One region of the Pseudomonas sp. TE4620 genome, then DNA from elsewhere that is predicted to be linked to it. Evidence: riboswitches for the same ligand, from Rfam matches in the RefSeq annotation. Region 1 holds a riboswitch; each other region holds the start of a gene.

The links. A riboswitch is a leader RNA that binds a small molecule or an ion and turns the genes downstream of it on or off. The one in region 1 is predicted to bind cobalamin.
Region 2: linked by a shared signal. The riboswitch ahead of ACZ9A3_RS07470 (TonB-dependent receptor) and the one ahead of cobO (cob(I)yrinic acid a,c-diamide adenosyltransferase) in region 1 are both predicted to bind cobalamin.
Region 3: linked by a shared signal. The riboswitch ahead of ACZ9A3_RS05600 ((2Fe-2S) ferredoxin domain-containing protein) and the one ahead of cobO (cob(I)yrinic acid a,c-diamide adenosyltransferase) in region 1 are both predicted to bind cobalamin.
Region 4: linked by a shared signal. The riboswitch ahead of cobW (cobalamin biosynthesis protein CobW) and the one ahead of cobO (cob(I)yrinic acid a,c-diamide adenosyltransferase) in region 1 are both predicted to bind cobalamin.

The regions. Positions count from the first base shown of each region.
Region 1 covers NZ_JBWBQO010000001.1:3,704,188-3,709,871, forward strand. The annotation lists gene bluB (5,6-dimethylbenzimidazole synthase) at 1-167, opposite strand, end outside; gene ACZ9A3_RS17130 (cobyrinate a,c-diamide synthase) at 158-1,453, opposite strand; gene cobO (cob(I)yrinic acid a,c-diamide adenosyltransferase) at 1,450-2,061, opposite strand; cobalamin riboswitch at 2,224-2,447, opposite strand; gene ACZ9A3_RS17140 (hypothetical protein) at 2,595-3,173, shown strand; gene ACZ9A3_RS17145 (PQQ-dependent sugar dehydrogenase) at 3,242-4,558, shown strand; gene ACZ9A3_RS17150 (O-methyltransferase) at 4,570-5,217, opposite strand; gene ACZ9A3_RS17155 (C40 family peptidase) at 5,235-5,684, opposite strand, start outside.
Region 2 covers NZ_JBWBQO010000001.1:1,568,138-1,573,821, forward strand. The annotation lists gene ACZ9A3_RS07470 (TonB-dependent receptor) at 1-2,058, opposite strand, end outside; cobalamin riboswitch at 2,168-2,373, opposite strand; gene ACZ9A3_RS07475 (GNAT family N-acetyltransferase) at 2,450-3,007, opposite strand; gene ACZ9A3_RS07480 (carboxymuconolactone decarboxylase family protein) at 3,100-3,444, opposite strand; gene lpxO (lipid A hydroxylase LpxO) at 3,610-4,509, opposite strand; gene thpR (RNA 2',3'-cyclic phosphodiesterase) at 4,755-5,294, shown strand; gene ACZ9A3_RS07495 (TonB-dependent siderophore receptor) at 5,385-5,684, opposite strand, start outside.
Region 3 covers NZ_JBWBQO010000001.1:1,179,889-1,185,572, forward strand. The annotation lists gene ACZ9A3_RS05585 (ornithine cyclodeaminase) at 26-1,072, opposite strand; gene ctlX (citrulline utilization hydrolase CtlX) at 1,093-2,010, opposite strand; gene ACZ9A3_RS05595 (ABC transporter substrate-binding protein) at 2,144-3,076, opposite strand; gene ACZ9A3_RS05600 ((2Fe-2S) ferredoxin domain-containing protein) at 3,073-3,459, opposite strand; cobalamin riboswitch at 3,566-3,769, opposite strand; gene ACZ9A3_RS05605 (sigma-54-dependent Fis family transcriptional regulator) at 3,775-5,583, opposite strand.
Region 4 covers NZ_JBWBQO010000001.1:2,382,780-2,388,463, forward strand. The annotation lists gene cobN (cobaltochelatase subunit CobN) at 1-928, opposite strand, end outside; gene cobW (cobalamin biosynthesis protein CobW) at 932-1,999, opposite strand; cobalamin riboswitch at 2,096-2,294, opposite strand; cobalamin riboswitch at 2,354-2,580, shown strand; gene ACZ9A3_RS11260 (CbtB domain-containing protein) at 2,679-2,864, shown strand; gene ACZ9A3_RS11265 (CbtA family protein) at 2,876-3,568, shown strand; gene ACZ9A3_RS11270 (cobalamin biosynthesis protein) at 3,571-3,969, shown strand; gene cobM (precorrin-4 C(11)-methyltransferase) at 4,000-4,746, shown strand; gene ACZ9A3_RS11280 (DUF1272 domain-containing protein) at 4,790-5,035, shown strand; gene ACZ9A3_RS11285 (CsgG/HfaB family protein) at 5,041-5,684, opposite strand, start outside.

The DNA.
Region 1 (5,684 bases):
TGCATCAGCCCGACGCTGGGCGCCTGGTGCGCGGCCTCAAGCAGGCGCGCGAGCAACTCGGGGGCGACTTCGCCGCCACTGAAGTGACGCATGTCGCGACGCTCGCCGATGGCGCGGTAGACCGCCGCACGTTCGGCCTCGGTAAAAGCATGTTCAGTCATGGACACAGCAGCGCCGCCGACGCCTGGGGGTTGGAAGCAAAATAGAAATGCACGTAGGAGGCGGTCAAGCGCCCCTGGCGGTACACCGCCTCGGCACCACGACCACCGTTGGGGCTCTGGCCGCGGGCAACCGGCTCAAGCTCGGTATGGGTCAGCGAATGATGATAGGTGTGCCCGCGCAAGGTGCCTTCAGGCAGCTCTACGGCCTGCAGGGCCAAGGCGGCCAGGCGCTTTTGCATCACTGCCTCGCCTGCCAGCAGGCCGAGCAGTTCGGCACGCTCGCCGGCAACATCGGTGAGCGCATCGAGCAGGTAGAGCATGCCGCCGCATTCGGCGAGCAAAGGCTTGCCGGCGTGGTGATGGGCGCGGATAGCCTCGAGCATCGGTGTGTTGGCCGCCAGCGCCTGGTGATGCAATTCGGGGTAACCGCCAGGCAGATACAAGCTGTCGGCTGGCGGCAAGCTTGTGTCATGCAGCGGCGAGAAAAACGCCAGCTGCGCGCCCATGGCCCGCAGCAGGTCGAGGTTGGCGCCATAGGTAAAGGCAAAGGCTTCGTCGCGGGCAACCGCAATGCGCACGCCTTGCAGCAACGGCTCGATGGCAAACTCGGTCGGCGCGGCAAAGCGCACCGCTGGCGGCAACGCCGCATCGCAACTGGCGCCCAGGGCCGCTGCGGCAGCATCCAGCCGCGCATCAAGGTCGTTCAGTTCACTGGCTTGCACCAGCCCCAGGTGACGGCTCGGCAATTCGATGCCGGTTTCTCGCGACAGCCCACCGTACCAGCGCAGCCCCTCGGTCAGGCTGCCTTCAAGCAACTGGGCATGGCGCAGGGTACCGACACGGTTGGCCAACACCCCGGCAAACGGCAGGTCCGGCTGATAGCGCGCCAGGCCCAGGGCCAGGGCGCCGAAGGTCTGGGCCATGGCGGTACCATCGATCACCGCCAGCACCGGCACGCCAAAATGCCGGGCCAGGTCGGCGCTCGATGGCGTGCCGTCGAACAGGCCCATGACCCCTTCGATGAGGATCAGGTCGGCCTCGCCCGCCGCCTCCCACAATAGCCGGCGGCTTTCCTGCTCGCCGACCATCCACAGGTCGAGCTGATACACCGGCGCACCACTGGCGCGCTCGAGGATCATCGGGTCAAGAAAGTCCGGGCCGCACTTGAATACGCGAACCTTGCGCCCCTGGTTGCGATGCAGGCGCGCCAGTGCGGCGGTCACCGTGGTCTTGCCCTGGCCGGAGGCCGGTGCGGCGATCAATACCGCCGGGCAATGGCGCGCATCACTCATAGTTCGACGCCCTTCTGGGCACGGATGCCGGCCTGGAAGGCGTGCTTGATCATGCCCATTTCGGTGACGGTGTCGGCCAGTTCGATCATTTCGTCTTTGGCCGCGCGACCGGTGACGATCACGTGCTGCATCGGCGGGCGAGCATGCAGGTCGCTGAGCACCTGGTCGAGGTCGAGGTAGCCGTGCTTGAGGGCGATGTTCAGTTCATCAAGCACCACGAAGGCGATCGACGGGTCCTGGAGCATCTGCCGCGACACTGCCCAGGCAGCTTCGGCGGCGGCGATGTCGCGCTGGCGGTCCTGGGTTTCCCAGGTAAAGCCCTCGCCCATCACGTGGTAGCGCACCTGCTCGGGAAAGCGCCGGAAGAACAGCTCTTCGCCAGTGCTGTTGCGGCCCTTGATGAACTGCACCACGCCGCACTGCATGCCGTGGCCCATGGCCCGGGCGAGCATGCCGAAGGCCGAACTGCTCTTGCCCTTGCCGTTGCCGGTAAGTACCAGCAGCAAGCCGCATTCGTTGGGCGAGTTGGCGATGCGCTCGTCGATCACGGCCTTTTTGCGCTGCATGCGCGCCAGGTGGCGTTCGTCGCGCTCGGTGGATTCAGTCATGAGGTTCTCCGCAAACCACTGTCGGCCGATCTCACCGAACGCAGCAGCCGACGGCTGCTCAGCGTATCGAAGGAACGGGCGTGACAGATGAATGGATATGGCAGACGGAAAACGCGCAGGGCTGCGGCACAGGCCGGAGGAACCGCGCATCACCCTCCGTGATGCCGTTGGCTGTTACAGGCCGGTCTCCGGGCTTGTGAGCGGGGCCATCGACACCCGGGGCTGCGCGCCTTCCCGGGCATGAATGCCCAGTGGCCCTGCACAGCCTTGACTCACCTACCGTTGCGGGGGCAGCGCCGGATTCGCGCGTTTTACGCGCCCACCGGCTTCCCTGTTTCACCCTGCCAGGCCATCGCCTGCAGAGCACCTGAAACAAGTCGCGAAGGTTAGAGGGTTGCACCCGGAGCGTCAATGAAAGGCGCTGCACTGGCCTGGATCAATGGCGCCTTTGTCATCTTGTGCAACACTGACTTCAGTGATATCAAATAGCCATACCTCGGCTGTACTCGATCACAACTATAAGGGAGAGCAGCATGCAAGGCCTGATCATCAATAATGCGCGCCTGGAGTTCCTGCGCCCGGCCCTGGAACGCTGGGTCGATTGCATCGACCGCTTCAACCAGACCCTCGGTGACGGTGAGGCGCCCTATTGGCACGGCGCCCAGGCCAACCTCGGGCTGCTCTCGGCCGCCGCCTGGCAGGCCGAGCTGGTGACCCTGCAGCAGCACCAGAGCAAGAAGCAGCGCGATGACGGCGATCGCGAAGGCCGCTGCGACCTGTACATCGCCAACCGCGAAGAGGCCGCCTACCTGCAGGCCAGCCAGCGCTGGCCACGCATCGCCAAGCTCGACCTGAATAACGCCCTGGGCGAAACTGTCCAGGCTGCTCGGCAAATTGCCGCGCCCAGCCAGCTTAAAGTCGCTGCGCTGTTCGCCAGCCCCTGGAAAGCCGGCCAGCACGCCAGCCCCGAAGAGCTGCAGGACCTGGTCGACGACCTGCAAAAGCATAACGCCTGCGCCATCGCCTGGTACTTTCCCTACGCCTACCGCAAGCTGCACAACGAAGCCGGCCAGTATCACCCCGGCATCGCCCTGTTGCTCAAGCAGGCCTGACCCGGGGAACCTCCCACCCCTGGCGTGCCTCTACTGGCAATAGCGGCCATCATTGCGAGGGAAACGACATGGGTATCAAGCCGATTGCACTGCTGCTGGCAGTGACTGCGGGGTTAAGCGGCTGCGGCGAGAACGCCCGCCTTGAGGTCAGCGACGGGGTCGGCCCGTCGCCGCAATTGCCCGAACCGAACAAGACCCTGATCCCCACCGTCAACATCGCCCCCGCCATTGGCTGGCCCCAGGGCATGACGCCCAAGGCCGCGCCCGGCACCCAGGTGGCGGCCTTCGCCGCAGGCCTGGACCACCCGCGCTGGCTCTATGCCCTGCCCAACGGCGACATCCTGGTGGCCGAAACCAATGCCCCGCCCAAACCCGATGACGGCAAGGGTATTCGCGGTTGGGTGATGGGCAAGGTCATGGACCGCGCCGGCGCCGGCGTGCCCAGCGCCAACCGCATCAGCCTGCTGCGCGACAGCGACCACGACGGCGTGGCGGAAACCCGCACGACGTTTATCGAGAACCTCAATTCACCGTTCGGCATGGCCCTGGTCGGCAATGACTTCTACGTCGCCGACACCGATCGCCTGCTGCGCTTTCACTATGAACCCGGCGCGACTTCGATCAAGGGCCCGGGTACAGCCGTGGCCGAACTACCGGGCGGCACGCTGAACCATCACTGGACCAAGAACGTGATCGCCAGCCGTGACGGCAAGAAGCTCTACGTCACCGTCGGCTCCAATAGCAATGTCGGCGAGAACGGCATGGACCAGGAAAAAGGCCGCGCGGCGATCTGGGAAATCGACCCGGCCAGCGGCCAGACGCGGATCTTCGCCTCAGGCCTGCGCAACCCCAACGGCCTGGCCTGGGAGCCGCACACCGGACAGCTGTGGACCGCAGTCAACGAGCGTGACGAGATCGGCAGCGACCTGGTGCCCGACTACATTACCTCGGTCAAGGATGGCGGCTTCTATGGCTGGCCCTACAGCTATTACGGCCAGCACATCGATCAGCGGGTCAACCCGTCTGATCCGAACCTGGTGGCCAGCGCCATTGCCCCGGACTATGCGGTGGGGCCGCACACGGCGTCGCTGGGCCTGACCTTCGCCGAAGCAGGGGTGCTGCCGGCACCGTTCGAGCAAGGCGCGTTCATTGGCCAGCATGGCTCGTGGAACCGCAAGCCGCACAGTGGCTACAAGGTGATCTTCGTACCCTTCAGCACTGCCGGCAAACCTGCGGGCAAGCCGATCGACGTGCTCAGCGGGTTTCTCAATGATGAAGGCAAGGCCATGGGCCGGCCGGTCGGGGTGATCAACGATCAGCGCGGCGGGCTGCTGGTAGCCGATGATGTCGGGAACACGATCTGGCGGGTGAGCAAGGCCCGGTAAGCCGGGGGAGCTTAGCGTTTGCGGCAGAGGGTCAGGCCATCGCCAATCGGCAACATCGACAGGTCCACCCGTGGGTCGTCCTTGAGCGTGCGGTTCAAGGCCTGAATGGCGCGGGTATCTTCGCTGTCCGGCTTTTGCTCAAGCACCCGCCCGCTCCACAAGGTGTTGTCGAACAGTACCAGCCCGCCCACTCGCAGCAGTCGCAGGGCCTCTTCCAGATAGTGCGGGTAGTTGGCCTTGTCGGCATCGATGAAGATCAGGTCGTAGCGCGCTGATGGCAGTGTCGCCAGGGTCTGCAACGCCGGCGCCAGGCGTAGCTCGATGCGCTCGGCGACTCCAGCCTCCTGCCAGTAGCGCCAGGCCACGGCGTTGTAGCTGCCTTCAAGGTCGCAACAGAGCAACTGCCCGTGCGCCATGGCCTGAGCCATGCACAAAGCGCTGTAGCCGGTGAAAGTACCCACCTCGATCACCCGCTCGGCACCGATCAGGCGCACCAGCAGCGCCAGCAACTGGCCTTGCTCCGGTGCCACCTGCCAGCGTGCTTCGGCCAGGGCCTGGGTTTCTTCACGCAAACGGGCGAGCAACGGCGTCTCGCGCAGCGACACGCTTTGCAGGTAGTGGTAGAGGGGGTCGTCGAGGTAGAGCGTCTGGGCGGTCATCGTCTACCTCGCACAGGTCAGGGGTTGCGCGCCAGGTGCGCTGGCTGCAGCACCCGCTTGGCGTTCAGGTAGGTCTTTTGCCAATAGCTGTTGGACAGGTAGTCCAGGCGCACCGTTCCGCCGGTGGCCGGGGCATGGACGAAGCGCCCTTCGCCGACATAGATACCGGCATGGCTGACCTGCGAGCCACCATTGGTGGCAAAGAACACCAGGTCGCCGGACTGCAGGTCGTTGCGCTCGATGCTCGGTGCGCGGATGCCGATCATCTCCCGGGTCGAACGGGGCAACGAGATGCCCGCAGCATCACGATAGACGTAGCCAATCAGGCCGCTGCAGTCGAAACCCGAATCCGGGGTGTTGCCGCCCCAACGGTACGGCGTGCCGACCAGGCCGAGGGCGCGGAACAGCACGTCTTCGGCAACCGGGGAGAAATACACTTGCGGGGCCATGACTGCCGGCTCGACCAC
Region 2 (5,684 bases), 2.1 Mb from region 1:
ACGCCGGTCCAGCAGGTTATTCAACTGCAAGCCCAGGCGCACATCCGGCAGCACCTGCCAGCCCAGGTTGGCATCGACCACGGTAAAGCCCGGCACGCTCTGGGAGTTGGCGGTGTTGGCATAGCGCTCATCGACATAACGCAGGCCCAGGCCGGCATCGACGTCGTCGCCAAAGCCCTTGCTGACCCACAGGTTGGCGGTGCGCCGTGGCACGTTGCTTGGGCGGTTGCCGGCGCGGGAAACGCTCTGGCCGTTCACTACCTGGTCGAAGTCGTCGTATTTGGCGCGTACCACCGAGGCGTTGGCCGAAACATGCCACTGGTTGGCCAGGGCCAGTTCCAGGGTCGCTTCCAGGCCATCGGAGGTCTGCTGGCCGGCCTGTTCTTTCTGGTGGGTGTCGGGGTTGTCGACCAGCAGCTTCTTCTTGACGATGTGATAGGCCGCCAGGGTCCACTCGCCTCGGCCATCCCAGAACAGCTGCTTGAGGCCGAACTCGGTCTGCTTGGCTTCGGTCAGGTCGAACTGCTGCTGGGTCGGGCTCAGGGTCACCAGGTCGCTGACGCCATCCTCGCTGGTGGAGTACTGGCCGTACAGGCTCAGTTGCTCATTCACCGCGAACACCAGGCCGGCGCGCCAGTTACCGCCATTGAGGCTGCGGTCGCTGCGGGTGTCGTTGACCAGGTTGTTGCGGTCGATGTGGTTCTGGTCGCGACGAATGCCGGTGACCAGCGACCAGCGCTCCGACAACTGGGTGCGGTTCTCGGCGAACAGGGCGAAGGTGCGGGTGGTGCTGTCGGTTTGCGCGCGGGTCGGGCTGGCGCTGTGGAAGTAGCCCGGCGCCGGCTGCCACGGGTCGATGAAATCGCCGCCGATGTCGTTGTACGGCGAGTTGCTGTCGATGCCGAAACGAATGCGGTTGTACTCGGCGCCGACCACGGTCTTGCTGGCCAGGCCAAACAGCGAGTGGTCGAAGGTGAAGCTCTGGCGATCGCCGAGCTGTTCCTGGTCGTGCTTGATCTCCAGGTAGCTGCCACGCTCAAGCTGGCCAACGCCGCTGTTCCAGCTGTAGTCCTCGGCGTTGCGCCAGTGCCGGCGGCTTTTGAGGTAGTAGAGCTGGTTGCTGGCGCTGATCGAGTCGCTGATGCTCCAGTCGGTGTTAAAGCGCGTCCACTCGTCGTGGTAGTGCTGGGCCGAATCCTTGAGGTTGTAGTTCTTCTTGCTCAGGCTGTCGCGGTAGTGGCCGTCGATCAGCGGCGTGCCGAAGTAGTTCATCGGTTCGGCGTCGCCGCGCTCGTGGGCCAGGGTGAAGCTCAGGTCGTCGCTGGCATCGAAGCGCAGGGCGGCGCTCATGGCCAGGTTCTTCGAGTCGCCACGGTCGATCCAGCCGTTGCTTTGCTGGCGGTTGAGGGTCACCCGGTAGCTCAGCCGCTCGCTCAGCGAACCGCCGCTGTCCAGGCCCAGTTGCTGGCGGTCGTAAGAGCCGTAGCCCAGGCGCAGGTGGTTGCGGATCTCGCCGGCAAAGGGTTTTTTCGGGATCACGTTGATCACCGCACCCGTGGCGCCTTCGCCGTACAGCACCGAGGCCGGGCCGCGGATCACGTCGATGCGCTCGATCATCCACGGGTCGACCGGAAAGCTCTGGGTGCCGGCGCCGGTGTACATCCGCGCGCCGTCGAACAGGGTCATCACCGAACCGTGGCCACTGAAGCCACGGGCCGACAGCGCCGTGTTGCCGTTGCCCGGGGTGGCCACCGAGGTGATGCCCGGCGAGCGGGTCACGGCATCCTGCACGGTGAGGTTGTTGCGTCCGTCGATGGCTTCGCTGCCCAGGCTGCTGGTGCTGGCCGGGGTGTCCATGGCGCTGAGGTTCAGGCGCGAGCCGGCGGGCAGCGGGGTAGCCAGGCTGACGGATTCGTTGTCGCTGCTGCTGGTGATGGCCGTCGAGGGCAGGGCCAGCGCAGAGGGGCTGGGGTCATCGGCGAAAGCTGGCGCAGAGAAGGCCAGGCAGGGGGCCAGGGCATTGGCCGCCAGGGTGTGAAGCTTGGAAGTACGGGACATGTCGTTCCACAGTCAACAGGAAGAATGAATCCCGGAGGGAACAACGCATGGAGGCATGGCGCACGCGCAGGCGGACGCCAACCGGCCTGCGCCCGCCCACCGCGGGGTTGCCAAACAGAAGCTTCAGGCCGGTCTCCGGGCTTGCGAGGGTCATGAAGGCCTTCACCTTCCCATGCCAAGGCACAGTGGTGTTTCGAAGGCTTCGCTCGCTTACCGTTGCGGGGGCAGCGCCGGACTAGTCATTTACATGACGCACCGGCTTCCCGTTTCACCCTGCGCACGGCGGCGCAGGACACCTGAAACTGGCGCGCATCTGAACACCGAAAACCTTTGCAGTCAACGGCTTGGGCAAATGAGCAGATCAGTTCGCCAGCGCATCGCCACTATCGATTCAACGCCCGCGCTTGCGCGACACCACCGCCTCGATGTTCTTGCGCCCGATCAGCATTGGCTGCTTCGGCTCCTCAAGCCACTTGTACATCACCAGGCTGTCCACCAGCCCCAGGCGCGCATGCCGGTAGGCGTTGGGCAAGCGCCCGACGATGGCAAAGCCGAGCTTCTGCCACAAGGCCACCGCCACCTCGTTGCTGGACACCACCGAGTTGAACTGCATGGCCAGGAAACCCAGTTGCCGCGCCAGGCGCTGCGAGTGTTCGCACATCAAGCGCGCCACGCCGCGGCCACGGGCGGCGTCGCAGACCATGTAGCCGCAATTGCTGACATGGTTGCCGGGGCCGGCGGCATTGGCCTTGAGAAAGTAGGAACCGAGCAGCACGCCATCTTCTTCGGCCACCAGGGTCTGCAACGGTGCGTCGAGCCACAGCTGGCGGGCTTGCTCCTGGCTCATGGCCGGGTCGAATGCGTAGGTTTCGCGGGCGCTGACAATGGCCTGGAAGGTCGGCCAGAAGAGCTCGAAGTCAGCGGCGGTCATGGGGCGGATGTGGATCATGGGGTGTCCTGGAAACGGTTCGCCCGCTAGCTTATGCGAAAACGCCAGGAAGTGGGTGAGGCGCGGCGCAGGCCGCGCACTCAGGGTCGGCCTTACTGCCCGGCCTTGCCCACGGCATCCAGTGCCCGCGCCGAGTACACCAGCGCCGCCCCGGCGTTCATGGCCACGGCCACGCCCAGGGCTTCGGCGATTTCCTCGCGGCTCGCGCCGTGCTTGACCGCCTGGGCCGAATGCACGGCGATGCAGCCGTCGCAGCGGGTGGTGACCGCCACGGCCAGCGAGATCAGCTCGCGGGTCTTGGCATCCAGGTGGTTGGTCTTGGCCCCGGCGCCGCTGGCGGTCATGTAGCCGTTGACCGTGTCGGGAGAGAGTTGCTTGAGATCGCCGATGCCGGCCATCAACTGCTTACGGTAGGCATCCCAGTCCATCATGCTCATTGTCTTCACCTTGGTGTGGTTGGCAACTAGAACAGTGAAGCTAGTTTTTTTGCCGGCGGGGCGCCGTTGGTCGATGGTCGGGAAAAGGCAGGACTTTGGGAGGGGGGCATCGCGGGGCAAGCCCGCTCCTACAAGGAGCTGGCTTGCCAGCGACAGCGGTCTGAATCAGATGTAGATGAACACCAGCACCAACGCCGCCACCACTGCCCATTTTTCCAGGTAGTAGCGGGTGCGGTTGCGTTTTTTCAGGGCCTTGCCGCGTTCGCGGATCTTGTAGATGCGGGTGAACAGGCGGTTGATGCCGCCGGTTTTGTCGCCGGCATCGTTCGGCGCCGCCGCGGCTGCCATCACGTTCTTGCTGAACCAGCGGTTGAACGCCGTGGCCCAGCGGTACTTGAGCGGGCGCTCGACGTCGCAGAAGAGGATGATGCGGTTGTGCTCGGTCTGGTTCGAGGCGTAGTGGATGTAGGTCTCGTCGAAAATCACCCCTTCACCATCGCGCCAGGCGTAGTTCTGGCCATCGACACAGATGTAGCAGCCGTCGTCATTGGGCGTATCCAGGCCCAGGTGATAGCGGTACGAGCCGGCATAGGGGTCGCGGTGGCGCACCAGCTTGGAGCCCGGCGGCAGGGTGGCGAACATCGCCGCCTTGACCGTGCCGATGCCCTGCAGCAACTCGGTGGTGCGCGGGCACAGCTTCATTGCCGAAGGGTGGCTCTCGCCGTACCACTTCAGGTAGAAGCGCTTCCAGCCGCTCTTGAAGAACGAGTTGAAGCCGACGTCGTCATAGTTCTGCGAACTCTTGATTTCGCCGACGTGCAGCAGTTGCTGGGCTTCGGCGCGAATTTCTTGCCAGTTGTCCTGCAACGGCTTGAGCTCGGGGAACGACTCGACCGGCAGGTACGGTTTGGCCGGCAGCTTGGAGAACAGGTACAGAAAGACGTTGACCGGGGCCAGGAAGCTTGAGTGATCACCCAGCTGGCGGGTGATCTTGTGCCTGACTTTGCCTCTGAAATGAACGTAGGCAATCGAGAAAACAAACAGTAAAACGAAGAAGATTTTCATGGGCGGATACTTGTCGATGTGGCGATGCGCCATGGCATAAGCCGGCCAGCATAAACAATCGTGATCACGGTTTGTAGTAATTGTTACCGGTTATGTGTCCGACCATAGTGCTAGGCGCAAGTGTTTGCGTGAACGATTCAGCGGGTGGCTAACGCAGATAAGTTCGTGAGAATTCCAGTCCTCGCCGCCATGGCGTAACTGGCGGTAGAGTCTCAACAGTCCCAAAACGCACAGGATGACGAGGCATGGACCCAGGCAATGGCGATACCGGTGAGCCGTTCAAGCGGCTGTTTTTTGCCCTCGATTGCGCACCGCAACAGCGCCGGGCGATTGCCCGCTGGCGCAGCGAGCTGGAACTGAAAAGCGCACGACCGGTGCCGTCGGCGAACTTTCACCTGACGTTGATGTTCGTCGGTGCGGCGGGCACTGCGCAGTTACCGGCGATTCTGGCCGGCGCAGCGGGCGTGAAGGTGGCGGGCGAACCCCTGACAGTGGTGCTCGACCGTTTGCAGGTGTGGCGCCCGGCCAAGGCGCTGGTGCTGGTGCCCAGCCAGACGCCGGCGGCGTTGCGCCAGCTGGCGTATGCCCTGCAGCAGGCGATGCTGGCGCTGGGTTTTACCGAGGACCCACGGGACTACCGCCCGCACCTGACACTGGCCCGCGACTACCGTGGCAGTGAGCCCGAAGCGCTGGTGCCGGCAGAATTTATCCTGCGCGCGCGGCACTTCAGCTTGTTCGAATCGCGCAAGGGGCAGTACTGGCCGCTGGCGCAGTGGCCGTTGTAGCGCTGTTGCCTGATTGATGCCCGCTCCCACAGAGATTACCTCAAACCTGTAGGAGCGGGCTTGACCCGCGATAGGGCCAGCACTGACAACCTAGAACTGCGGCGTGTACTTCACGCTGAAGGTGAAGTTGCGCGGGTCGCCGAAGTTGTTGTTGCCGTTGAGCTGGTTGTAGGCAGCGATGTAGTAGTGCTTGTCGAACAGGTTGTTGGCGTTCAGCGCCAGGCCCACTTCCGGCGTCAGCTGGTACGCCAGACGCGCGTTCCACACAGCGTAGCCGGGCACGTCGTAGGTGTGCTCGTAGCCCAGGGTATGGGTTTGCGCGGTAAAGCCCAGACCGGCGCTGGCCTTGCTCCAGTCACCCGGCAGCTGGTAGTTACCCCACATGCGCAA
Region 3 (5,684 bases), 2.5 Mb from region 1:
CGCGGCGCGGCAGAATCGGTCGGCCTCAGGCGCGTTTTTTCTGCAGGTCTGCAACCGGGGCGCGCAGCAGCGCGAACAGGTCTTTCGGGTCCTTGAGCTCCGGCACCAGGGCAATCTCGCTGCCGATGTCCAGGGCCTTGGCGACGTCCAGCACATAGCGCAGGGCCGAATAGTCCTCTAGAGCAAAGCCGACCGAATCGAACAGGGTCACTTGCTCGGCGTTTTCGCGCCCGGCGGCCTGGCCGTTGACCACTTGCCAGAATTCGGTGGTGGGCGAGTCGGCAGGCATTTGCTGGATTTCGCCTTCGATGCGGCTTTGCGGTTCGTACTCGACGATCACCCGGGCGCGCTCGACGATCTCGCGGTGCAGTTCGGTCTTGCCCGGGCAGTCGCCGCCGACGGCATTCAGGTGCATGCCAGGTTCGATCATTTGCGGAGTGAGGATGGTGGCGTAGGCCTTGTCGGCAGTCACCGTGGTGACAATATCGGCGCCGCGCACCGCGTCGGCGACAGAGCCGGCAACGCTGACCTTGATGGCCGGGAAGGCGGCGAGGTTGGCCACCAGCTTGGCGCTGGCCGCAGGGTCCAGGTCATACAGGCGGATGTCGTCGATGCCCAGCAGGGCATGGAAGGCCAGGGCCTGGAACTCGCTCTGTGAGCCGTTGCCGATCAGCGCCATGCTGCGGCTGTTTTTGCGCGCCAGGTAGCGCGCGGCCAGGGCCGAGGTGGCGGCGGTGCGGATGGCGGTGGTCAGGGTCATCTCGCTGAGCAGCACCGGCGCGCCGCTATCAACGTCGCCCAGGGCGCCGAAGGCCATCACTGTGAGCATGCCGCGCTGGGTGTTTTTCGGGTGGCCGTTGACGTACTTGAAGGCGTACAGGTTGGCATCGGACACCGGCATCAGCTCGATCACCCCGTCGGCCGAGTGGTTGGCCAGGCGCGCGCATTTTTCGAAGTCGTGCCAGCGCAGGTAGTCCTCACGGATGTACTCGGCCATCTCGCTGATGCAGGTGCTCAGGCCTTTGCGTGCCACCAGGCGGCTGAGGTCGGTAACGTCGATATAGCGGGTCATGGTGAACTCCTTTGTTGTAATCAGTGACGGACAGGCAGGTGCACTTCGGCGAGCATGCAGCGCGCGCTGCCGCCGCCGATGCGCTCGATATGGTCGATGTTCACCACCACCGGGTGGCTGTGCTGCTCGACCTGCCGGCGTTGTTCTGGGGTGAGCGAGCGCCAGGCGCTGCGCGACATCACCAGCAGTGGCTGGCCTTGCTTGTCGTGGACTTCGAGCATGTTGCCGGCAAAACCTTCGAGCTGGTCGAAGTCCAGGGCCAGGATGTCCTTGCCGGTGTCGCGCAGCGAATGCTCCAGGGCGCGACGCTCATCGGCCTCGGGCAGCGCCTGCAGGCAGACCACCGAGAGCCCGCGGCCGACGCTCATCATCACGTTGCTGTGATAGATCGGTGCCTGGTGGCGGTCGACGGCGTGGAACAGGCACAGGCGATAATCGAGCTGTTCGGCGAACAGGCGCAGGGCCTGGGTGTGGGTGCGCCCGGAGTGGCAGGCGTAGCTGATCCGGTGTTCGCGATCGAGGACCATGCTGCCGGTCCCTTCCAGATACATACTCTGCTGTTCCAAGGGGCTCAGATCGATGGTCTGACGGACGGCGAAGCGCTCTTCAAGCACCTTGAGCACGCCCTTGCTGCGCTCCAGGCGGCGGTTCTGGCCCTCCATCGGGTAGAGCACCAGGCTGCCGTCGGCGTGGCTGCTCCACCAGTTGTTGGGGAAGATCGAATCAGGGGTGTGCGGCGCCGGGGTGTCCTGCACCACCAGCACTTCGACACCGTGCTGGCGCAGGGTATCGACGTAGCCATCGAACTCTTCCAGCGCTTTCTGCTGTGCCTGCTGCGGGTCGAGCAGGGCTTGCTGGAAACGGTTGTTGAGGGCGGTGTCCGGGTTGAAGGCGAACCGCGCCGGGCGGATCATCAAGACTGTATTTGTTGTTTGCATCGAGGCACGCATCCGGGGTTGGCTGTGTGCTTATTGTCGACGTGATCAAGGATAAATCCCGGCTGAAGCGCATTGGGTGCTCAGCCGGTAAAGCTGAAATAGTGGGTTTGGCAGCGGATTCTGCTGCGACGGGTCAAGGCCGCTGTTGCTTCAAGGCGCGCAGTTGGCGCGCCAGGGTCAGGGCGGTACGGGCGCTGTGTTCGCCGGGCACGATATGGCTGAAGGGCAGGTCGATCAGGCGGTCGTCGCGTACCGCGCGCAGGTGCGAAAGCGCCGGGTGTTTATGCAGGTAGGCGCGCTTGCCGGCGGCCGGCGACCACACCGCATCGGCAAGGATGATCACGTCAGGATCGGCGCGCAGCAGGCGCTCGGCATCCACCGTAACCCGGTTCAGCTCCACCTCGGCGTACAGGTTGCGCCCGCCTGCTGCGTCGATCAACTGGGTGATGAAACCGCGCTTGCCTTCGCTTTGCAGGCCGTTGACCTCGCTGTCGAGGTAGAACACCGACAGCGGCGGGCTGTGCCCGGCGATGGTTTTGGCGGCGGCCAGGTCCTGGCGCTGGCGGGTGATCAACTGGCTGGCCCGGGCCTCGCGCTGCAACAGGTGGCCGAGGCTGCGCAGGTCTTGTTCAATGGCGGCAAAGCCGTTTTCCGGCGCTGGCGCGCAGGCGTTTTCCAGAAGGTAGCTGGCGATGCCGTTGGCCTGCAGGGTGGTGCGCGGGGCGACCCCGTCGCGGTCACGAAAGGCGCTGGCAAAGCCGCCGACCAGCAGGTCGTAACCTTGGGCATAGACCACTTCGGTTGCCGGGTAGCGACGCGACAGCAGGGGGACGCCGCGATAGCGTCCGCTGGTCAGCGCCTGGGCGTCATCATCTATATAGCTGACGGCGGCCAGCGCCGGGCCGGCGTCCAGGGCCAGCAGCAGGTCGGCGGCGTGCTGGTTGAGGGCCAGGATGCGTTGCGGGCGCTCCTGTGGCAGTTGCCAGGTGTGTCCGCAGTTCTGATAGTCCAGGGCCATGGCGCTGCTGCTCAACAGGGCCAGCACGCTGGCGCCCAACCCCCTCATGAGCCCTGGCCGTTGAGCAGCAACTCGGGCACCGGTTGGCCGTCGATCAGGTGCACACGCACCAGGCGCTGAGCGTCTTCGGCGTTGGCTACCCGGTACCAGCAGCGGTCCGGATATACCGTCAGCACCGGGCCGAGGTTGCACGGGAACTGGCAATGGCTGCGGGTCAGCAGCACGCCGTCAGTGGTTTCGATGCGGTTGGCCACCAGCAGCTCGCGGCGCAGGACTTTCCACAGTGGCAGGGCACCGCGTTGTACGCAGCGCGGGCCGGTGCAGAGCATCACATGGCGGGTATGCTCGGGGATCTGCGACCACTCCGGCTTGCTCTGGATTTGCTCTTCGGCGAGGCGGCCGCGGCGACGTTTGGGGGTTGTTGCTGTCATGGACTTCTCGAAAAATATTCGCGAAGCGCACAGGAGGGCCCCGGCCAACACGCGCCAGGCAGCCGGCTCGTGCCCGCCCTCCGCAGGTTTGCCTAAGTGACTGCATGCAGTCGTGGGGCTTCAGGCCGGTCTCCGGGCTTGCGAGGCGTAAAGTCATTCGCCTTCCCGTGCCTGTGGGCACAGTGGCGTGTTGAATGCTTCACTCGCTTACCGTTGCGGGGGCAGCGCCGGACTGGTCGATAACGACGCACCGGCTTCCCGTTTCACCTGACGCACGGCGGCGGCAGGCACCTGAAACTGGCAGGCATCTGACCATCAGCCCAGGCGTTCGTCAACTGCGCCGGCATGGCCCTGGGTGTGCAGGCGCTTGTACAGGGTGGTGCGGCTGATGCCGAGGGCCCGGGCCAGGGCCGAGATATTGCCATTGAGGGCACGCAGGCGCTGGCCGAGATCGTCAGTGTTTGCCGGCGTGGCCAGCACTGGCGCGGCGGGCTTGGTCTCAGGCAGGTCGGCAAAGAAACTGTCGGGCAGGTGCTCCACGGCAATCGGCCGTTCGCCGGCCAACGCCAGGGCCACCTGCAGCACGCTGGCCAGTTGTCGCAGGTTGCCCGGCCAGGGATGCTGAAGCAGCAGTTCCAGCACTTTGCCGGGCAATTGCGTCGGTGCCCCCGGTTCGCGGTACTGCTGGTGGAGCTGTTCGATCAGGGCCAGGCGGTCGCTGCGTTCGCGCAGCGGTGGCAGCATCAGGCTCAGGCCGGCGATGCGGTAGTACAGGTCCTGGCGAAAATGACCCAGGCGCACCTGTTCGGCGAGGTTGTGGTTGGTCGCCGAGACCACGCGGATATCCACCGGCGTCGGTTCGCCGCTGCCCAGTGGCTGGATGCTGCGGGTTTGCAGAAAGCGCAGCAGGCGTGCCTGGGTGGGCAGCGGCATGTCGCCGATTTCGTCGAGAAACAAAATGCCATGGTCGGCCTTGCGGATCAGTCCGATGTTGCCCTTGTGGTGGGCGCCGGTGAACGCGCCTTTCTCGTAGCCGAACAGCTCCGACTCGACCAGCTCGGCCGGAATCGCCGCGCAGTTCACCGCAATCAATGGCTGCGTGGCGCGGCTACTGGCGCGGTGCAGGGCGGTGACAAAGACCTCCTTGCCGGCGCCGGTTTCGCCCTCGATCAACAGCGGGATGTCTTTTTCCAGCAGCAACCCGGCCTGGCGCAGGGCCTTGTCGATACGCGGATCGCAGCTTGGTTGCGGGCGGTTGAGCGCTGCTGCTGGTGATGCTGTGGGGGCATGCAGCAGGCAATGGAAGCGGTTGCGCCCGGCCACCTGCAGCGCAAATGGCTGGTCAGCCCGGTGGGCCAACAGTTGCGCCAGCGGCGTGCGGAACAACTGCTCCAGGTTCAGTTGCAGTGGGTTCTGCCCAAGCAGACTGTCGGCCCGACGGTTGGCCGCCAGCACCCGGCCCTGGTCATCGAACACCAACAGCCCGGCCCATTGGCTGTCGAGGTTGTTGGCCCCGGTGTTGAAGCTCAGCTGTTGGTAGTGCCCGGCAAAACGCGCCAGGATCAGGCGGTTCTCCAGGCTCTGGCTCATCATCCGTACCAGGCCCTGAGTTTGCGCCGTCGGCAGGTAGCTGTCGCTGGACACATCGAGCACGCCGATCAGCTGGCGCTCGGCATCGAACAGCGGCGCGGCGGCGCTGGCCATGAAGCGGTTGAGCTTGAGGAAGTGTTCGTCCTGGCTGACATGTACCGCTTCGCCGGTGGCCAGGGCTGTGCCGATGGCGTTGGTGCCCACCCCTTGCTCGCGCCAGCAGGCACCGGCGACAAAGCCGTGGCGCTGGCGCGGGTCGATAAAGCGCCGGGTGCCCCAGGCATCGAGCAACTGGCCGTGATCGTCGCTGAGCATGATCAGGTAGCTGGAGTTACCCAGCAGGTGCGCGTACTGCGGCAGCACCTCGTCGCGAGTGGTGCCCAGCAGCGAGTGCTGGCGTTCGAGCAGCTCGCTGACCTGCACAGTAGATGCGTCGCCGAACTGCGGTTGCGACTGGTGGTCCAGGCCGTAGGCGCGGCAGCGCTGCCAGGACGCCTGGATCAGTTGCGCATGGGCGCTGGTGGATGCGGCCATGGGCCCGTCCTCTGCCGGCGGCAGTGTTGTTGTTTTTGTGTGATCCAGTGTTGTTCAGTCCTGTTCATTGTCAATGCCGCGGCTGTTCAACCGTGCAGTGA
Region 4 (5,684 bases), 1.3 Mb from region 1:
GGGCACCCAGGCCCTGCTCGCTGGCCTGCCAGGCCGGTTCGTTGTCCTGGGCGCAGATCGCTTGTAACACCGGGATGTCGCGGCGAAACGGGCGCAGGTGCGGCTGCTCGGGGCTGGACTGGGCAAAGCCTGTGGTGTTGATGATCAGCGCAGCGTCGACCTGGTCCAGCCAGTCTTCGACCTGCTGCAGGCAACCGGCCTCCTTGAGGCTGGCCACGGCAATCGGCAAGGGGTTGAGCCCGGCCAGTTGCAAACGCTCGCAAAAGGTGTCGATAAAGGCCGTGTTGGCCGCCTGCAGGTGCGAGCGGTAGAACAGGATCGGCACCACCGGCTGCTCGACCTGCCACTCGCCGAACCAGTCCTGCAGCGCCGCAGCGGCCTTGCGCGGGTGGTACACCGCGGTGCGCGGCAATTGCTGCGGCGCGCTCCACGGGTAGTCGCGCTGCAGGTACTGGCTGGCCAGGCAGTTGAACAGGTTCAGGGCATTGGCCTTGCCGCCCTGGCGCAAAAAGTGCCAGAGCCGTTCGGCCTGCTCGGCCGGCACCGTGCTCAGGCGGGTCAGCTCCGGGTCAGGGCGGTCGTCGCCGGGCACCAGGATCAGCTGCACGCCGCGGGCGGCCAGTTCCAGCAGTTGCTCCACGCCATAGCGCCAGTAACCGACGCCGCCGTGCAGCGACACCAGGATGACCTTGGCATGGCGCAGCACCTGGTCGACATACAGGTCGACCGAGGCATGATTCTGTACCTGCATGGGGTTGGCCAGACGCAGGCTGGGGAAATCCTCGGGCAGCTGCTGGGCGGTTTCGGCCAGCAGCGCCAGGTGCGAGTCACCGCTGCAGAGGATTACCAGCTCGGCCGGGGTCTGGCCGAGGTCGGCAATGCTGTCGTCCGGTACAAAACCACCGGGCTGGGTCCGCAGCAGGTGCATGGGTCAAGCGCCCAGGGCGGCGCGCAGGCTCGCTTGCAGCTGCGGCGCATCCAGCTCCTGGCCGATCAGCACCAGGCGCGTGGTGCGCGGCTCTTCGCTGCGCCAGGCGCGGTCGAAGTGCTTGTCGAAACGGGTGCCTACGCCCTGGATCAGCAGGCGCATCGGCTTGCCCGGGATCGCCGCAAAACCTTTGACCCGCAGGATGCCATGTTGCACCACCAGTTGGGTCAGGGCGTCGAGCAGCAGGCTTTCGTCGGCTTGCGGCAGCTCGATGGAGATCGAGTCGAAGGCGTCGTGGTCATGGTCGTCGTGATCGTCACCGTCGTGGTGCGAGTCGTGGTGGGTGCGGCGGCCATCGATGTGCGCCTCGGATTCGGCACCCAGGCCCAGCAACACTTCCAGCGGCAGGCGGCCGCTGCTGGCTTCGATCACCTTGACCGCCGGCGGCAGCTCTTCTTCGACTTCGGCGCGAACCTTGGCCAGATCGTCGGCGGCGATCAGGTCGGCCTTGTTCAGCACCACCAGGTCGGCGCTGGCCAGCTGGTCGGCGAACAGCTCGTGCAGTGGCGATTCGTGGTCAAGGTTGGGGTCGAGCTTGCGCTGCGCATCGACCTGCTCCGGGTAGGCGGCAAAGGTGCCGGCGGCAACAGCCGGGCTGTCGACCACGGTGATCACTGCATCAACGGTGCAGGCGTTACGGATTTCTGGCCACTGAAAGGCTTGTACCAGGGGCTTGGGCAGGGCCAGGCCGCTGGTTTCGATGAGGATGTGGTCGAGGTCGCCGCGACGCGCCACCAGCTCGCGCATCACCGGGAAGAACTCTTCCTGCACGGTGCAGCACAGGCAGCCGTTGGCCAGCTCATAGACGCGGCCGCTGGCCTCTTCTTCAGTGCAGCCGATGCTGCATTGCTTGAGGATTTCGCCGTCGATGCCCAGCTCGCCAAACTCGTTGACGATCACCGCGATGCGCCGCCCCTGGGCGTTGTCGAGCATGTGCCGCAGCAGCGTGGTCTTGCCCGAGCCGAGGAAGCCGGTAACGATGGTGACGGGGAGTTTGGCCAGTGTTTTCATTTCGATGCCCTTGGCAGGATGGCGGGCATGCGGGACGAGCGCCAAAGGTGTTGTGCACCTGGCCTGTTCGCCACCGGATCACCCCGCCCGGTTGAATGTCGGAAACTGTTCGAGGCAGGTCTCCTGGCTTGCATTGCACCGGCGCCGTGGCCAGTCGAACGACGCCTTCCCGCACGTGCTGCAGTGGCTGTGTCGAACCCTTCAATGCTTACAGTTGCGGGGGCAGCCGCGGCTTGAACCGCGTTCCCGTCTTAGCTTCGGCCAGCGCCGAAGAACCTCGAAGCGGCTAGGCTACGCAGTGCCCGGTGAGCGGTCAACTGCTGTCACGATTGACGCCTGCCCGCGCCCGTGATTTGCTAACGCCATTCGTTTGGGTGCCCCTTGAGGGTGAAACTGGGAAACCGGTGCGTCGTACGCTCTTTATAGGGTGTATGGCAAGTCCGGTGCTGCCCCCGCAACGGTAAGTGAGAAAAGCGTCAGAGCCACTGTGCCCGCTGTCTGGCATGGGAAGGTGACGCCTGTGGTGTGGCCTGCGGCCAACCCTCACCAGCCCGGAGACCGGCCCAACGCTTGACCGAACAAACCCGCGGTGGGCGGGCGCTGTTACAACCCCTGGGCGAACGCCGCGCAGGGGTTTGCTGCGCTTGCCTGTTGCCGACAACACCAAGAGGAAAGCGCCATGCGTACCAGTACCGCCATTAACCAAGCCGTTACCCCGTCAAGCCTCAGCCAGCGCCTGCTGGTTGCTGTCGGCGCCTCGCTGCTGGGCCTGTGCCTGGTGTACTTCGCCGGTTTCTCGCACATCGAAGCGGTGCACAACGCTGCCCACGATACCCGCCACAGCGCCGCCTTCCCTTGCCACTGAGTGCTGCCCCGATGATCAAGCGTATTGCCAGTACCGCAGGCTTTACCGGCCTGCTGGCCGCCCTGCTACTGACCCTGCTGCAAAGCTTCTGGGTCGCGCCGCTGATTCTCCAGGCGGAAACCTATGAAAGCGCCGCCCCTGCGCTCGAAGCGACCCATGAACATGCCGCCGGCACCGCCGAGCATCATCACGACAGCGAAGCCTGGTCGCCGCAAGACGGCTGGCAGCGTGTGCTGTCGACCACCGGTGGCAATCTGGTGGTGGCGGTTGGTTTCGCCCTGATCCTCGCCGCGCTCTACACCCTGCGCGCACCGAAAACCGTGATCAGCGGCGCGCTCTGGGGCCTGGGCGGCTTTGCCGTGTTCTGCCTGGCGCCGACCCTGGGCCTGCCACCGGAACTGCCGGGCACCGCAGCCGCCGACCTGGCCCAGCGCCAGGCCTGGTGGGTTGGCACCGCTGCCGCCACCGCCGTGGGCCTGGCCTTGATCGTGTTTGCCCACAACTGGCTGCTTAAGATAGTCGGCGCAGTCTTGCTGGTAGTGCCGCATGTGATTGGCGCGCCACAGCCGGAAGTGCACCAGATGCTCGCCCCAGAAGCCCTGGAAGCCGAGTTCAAGGTCGCCTCGCTGCTGACCAACGCCGCGTTCTGGCTGGCCCTGGGGCTGATCAGCGCCTGGCTGTACCGCCGTTCGAGTCAGGCCTGAGGATGCAGTTGTACCTCGGCCTGGGTTGCCGTTGCGGCTGCCCGGCCGACGCCCTGAACGAGCTGCTCACCCGCACCCTGCTCGCCCATGACCTGCCGCCCGGCGCGGTCATGGGCCTTGCCAGCATCGACCTCAAGCACGACGAACCCGGCCTGCATGAACTGGCCCGGCGCCTGGGCGTGCCGCTGCGGTTCTACAGTGCGGCGCAGCTGGCCGCTTTCGAATCACAGCTGAGCCATCGCTCTGCGGTAGCCTTCCAGCACAGCGGCTGTTATGGCGTGGCCGAGAGCGCCGCCCTGGCCCTGGCCGAGCAGCTCGGCGGCCCGGCCCGGCTGCTGGTCACTCGCACCTTGCAGGCCGACGCCAGCCTGGCATTGGCCTGCACCAGCGGTTTTCGCTGATAATCAGCCCTTTACCCGCAAGGACACCCCATGACCGTCTATTTCATCGGCGCCGGCCCCGGCGATCCGCAGCTGATCACCGTCAAGGGCCAGCGCCTGATCCAGCGCTGCCCGGTGATCATCTACGCCGGCTCCCTGGTGCCCGCCGCAGTGCTGGAAGGTCACCGCGCCGAGACCCTGATCAACAGCGCCGAACTGCACCTGGCGCAGATTATCGAAGCCATCAAGAGCGCCCACGACAATGGCCAGGACGTCGCCCGGGTGCACAGTGGCGACCCCAGCCTGTATGGCGCCATCGGCGAGCAGATCCGCTACCTGCGCGAGCTGGGCATCCCCTACGAGATCGTCCCCGGCGTCACCGCCGTGGCCGCCAGCGCCGCCCTGCTCGGCTGCGAGCTGACCCTGCCGGACATCGCCCAAAGTGTGATCCTCACCCGCTACGCCGACAAATCACCCATGCCGGCCGGCGAGCAACTGGCCGACCTGGCCCGCCACCAAACCACCCTGGCAGTGCACCTGGGGGTCAAGCACCTGGCTAAAATCGTCGAAGAGCTGCGCCCGCACTATGGCGGCGACTGCCCGATTGCCGTGGTGCACCGCGCAACCTGGCCGGACCAGGACTGGGTGCTGGGCACCCTGGAGACGATTGTCGAGCTAGCGGCAGCCAAGGATTTTCGCCGTACCGCGCTGATTCTGGTAGGCCGGGTGCTGGGCAACGACAGCTTCAGCGAGTCGGCGCTGTACCGCGCTGGCCACGCCCACCTGTTTCGGCCCTGAGCGTATACACTGACGATTCCGTTCCGCCTGCGAGGACCTGACCATGCTCGAATTGCGCCCCAACTGTGAATGCTGTGGCAGCGACCTGCCCGGAGATAGCGCGGATGCGTTGATCTGCTCGTTCGAATGCACCTTTTGCCGTGTCTGCAACGAACGTCAGCTCAAGGGCCAGTGCCCCAATTGCGGCGGTGAGCTGGTCAAACGCCCGGCACGCTCGGCGGCCAAGCTGGTCAACAACCCGGCCTCGACCCAGCGGATCGTCAAGGAACAGGGCTGCCCCAGCCACTGACACACTCACTCAGGGCTCTGGTACTGGCTCAGGTATTTGTCCAGTACCGCCTTGTCGCCGCTGCCATCCCCCGCCACCTGCCACAGGCGCCGTTCAATGCCCTGGGCCAGCAAGTGCCCCACCGCCGCCTCGATCGCCGACAGCACGCACAGCTGCGCCGGTTCGTTGGTGGTGTAGCCGACCTCGGCTTCCAGCAGTTTCTTGAATTCGATGAACTTGAACACCCCGGCGCTGCGCCCGACCGAGTAGATGGTCTTGCTGGTCATGACGTTGGCCAGCACCTGGCCGCTGCGCACGTCCACCGCCCGCAGGTTGACCGAGACCTGGTCGACCCGGTACTCGCGCGACAGGTCGATACCCAGGTAGCGCGCGCCCTCGCCGCCGCTGCGCACGTTGGTGTCGTAGGCGATGATGCCGCCTTCGAGCATCAGGTTGGCCGCCTGCAGCGGCGGCAGCTCGCCCTGGATATTCACCGGGGTGTCGGGCTTTTTCTGCGAGGCGCGAATGATCTTGCGTTCGGTCAGCAGGTTCTGCAGCCCTTCGCGCTCAAGCACCACGAACCAGCCGCTGGCCTGCAGGGCATCCATCAGCATGCTCGCCGCGCCCTGGGTGACGCTGGTGGAAAACGAGCTGGCCGGGGTCGGCTTGT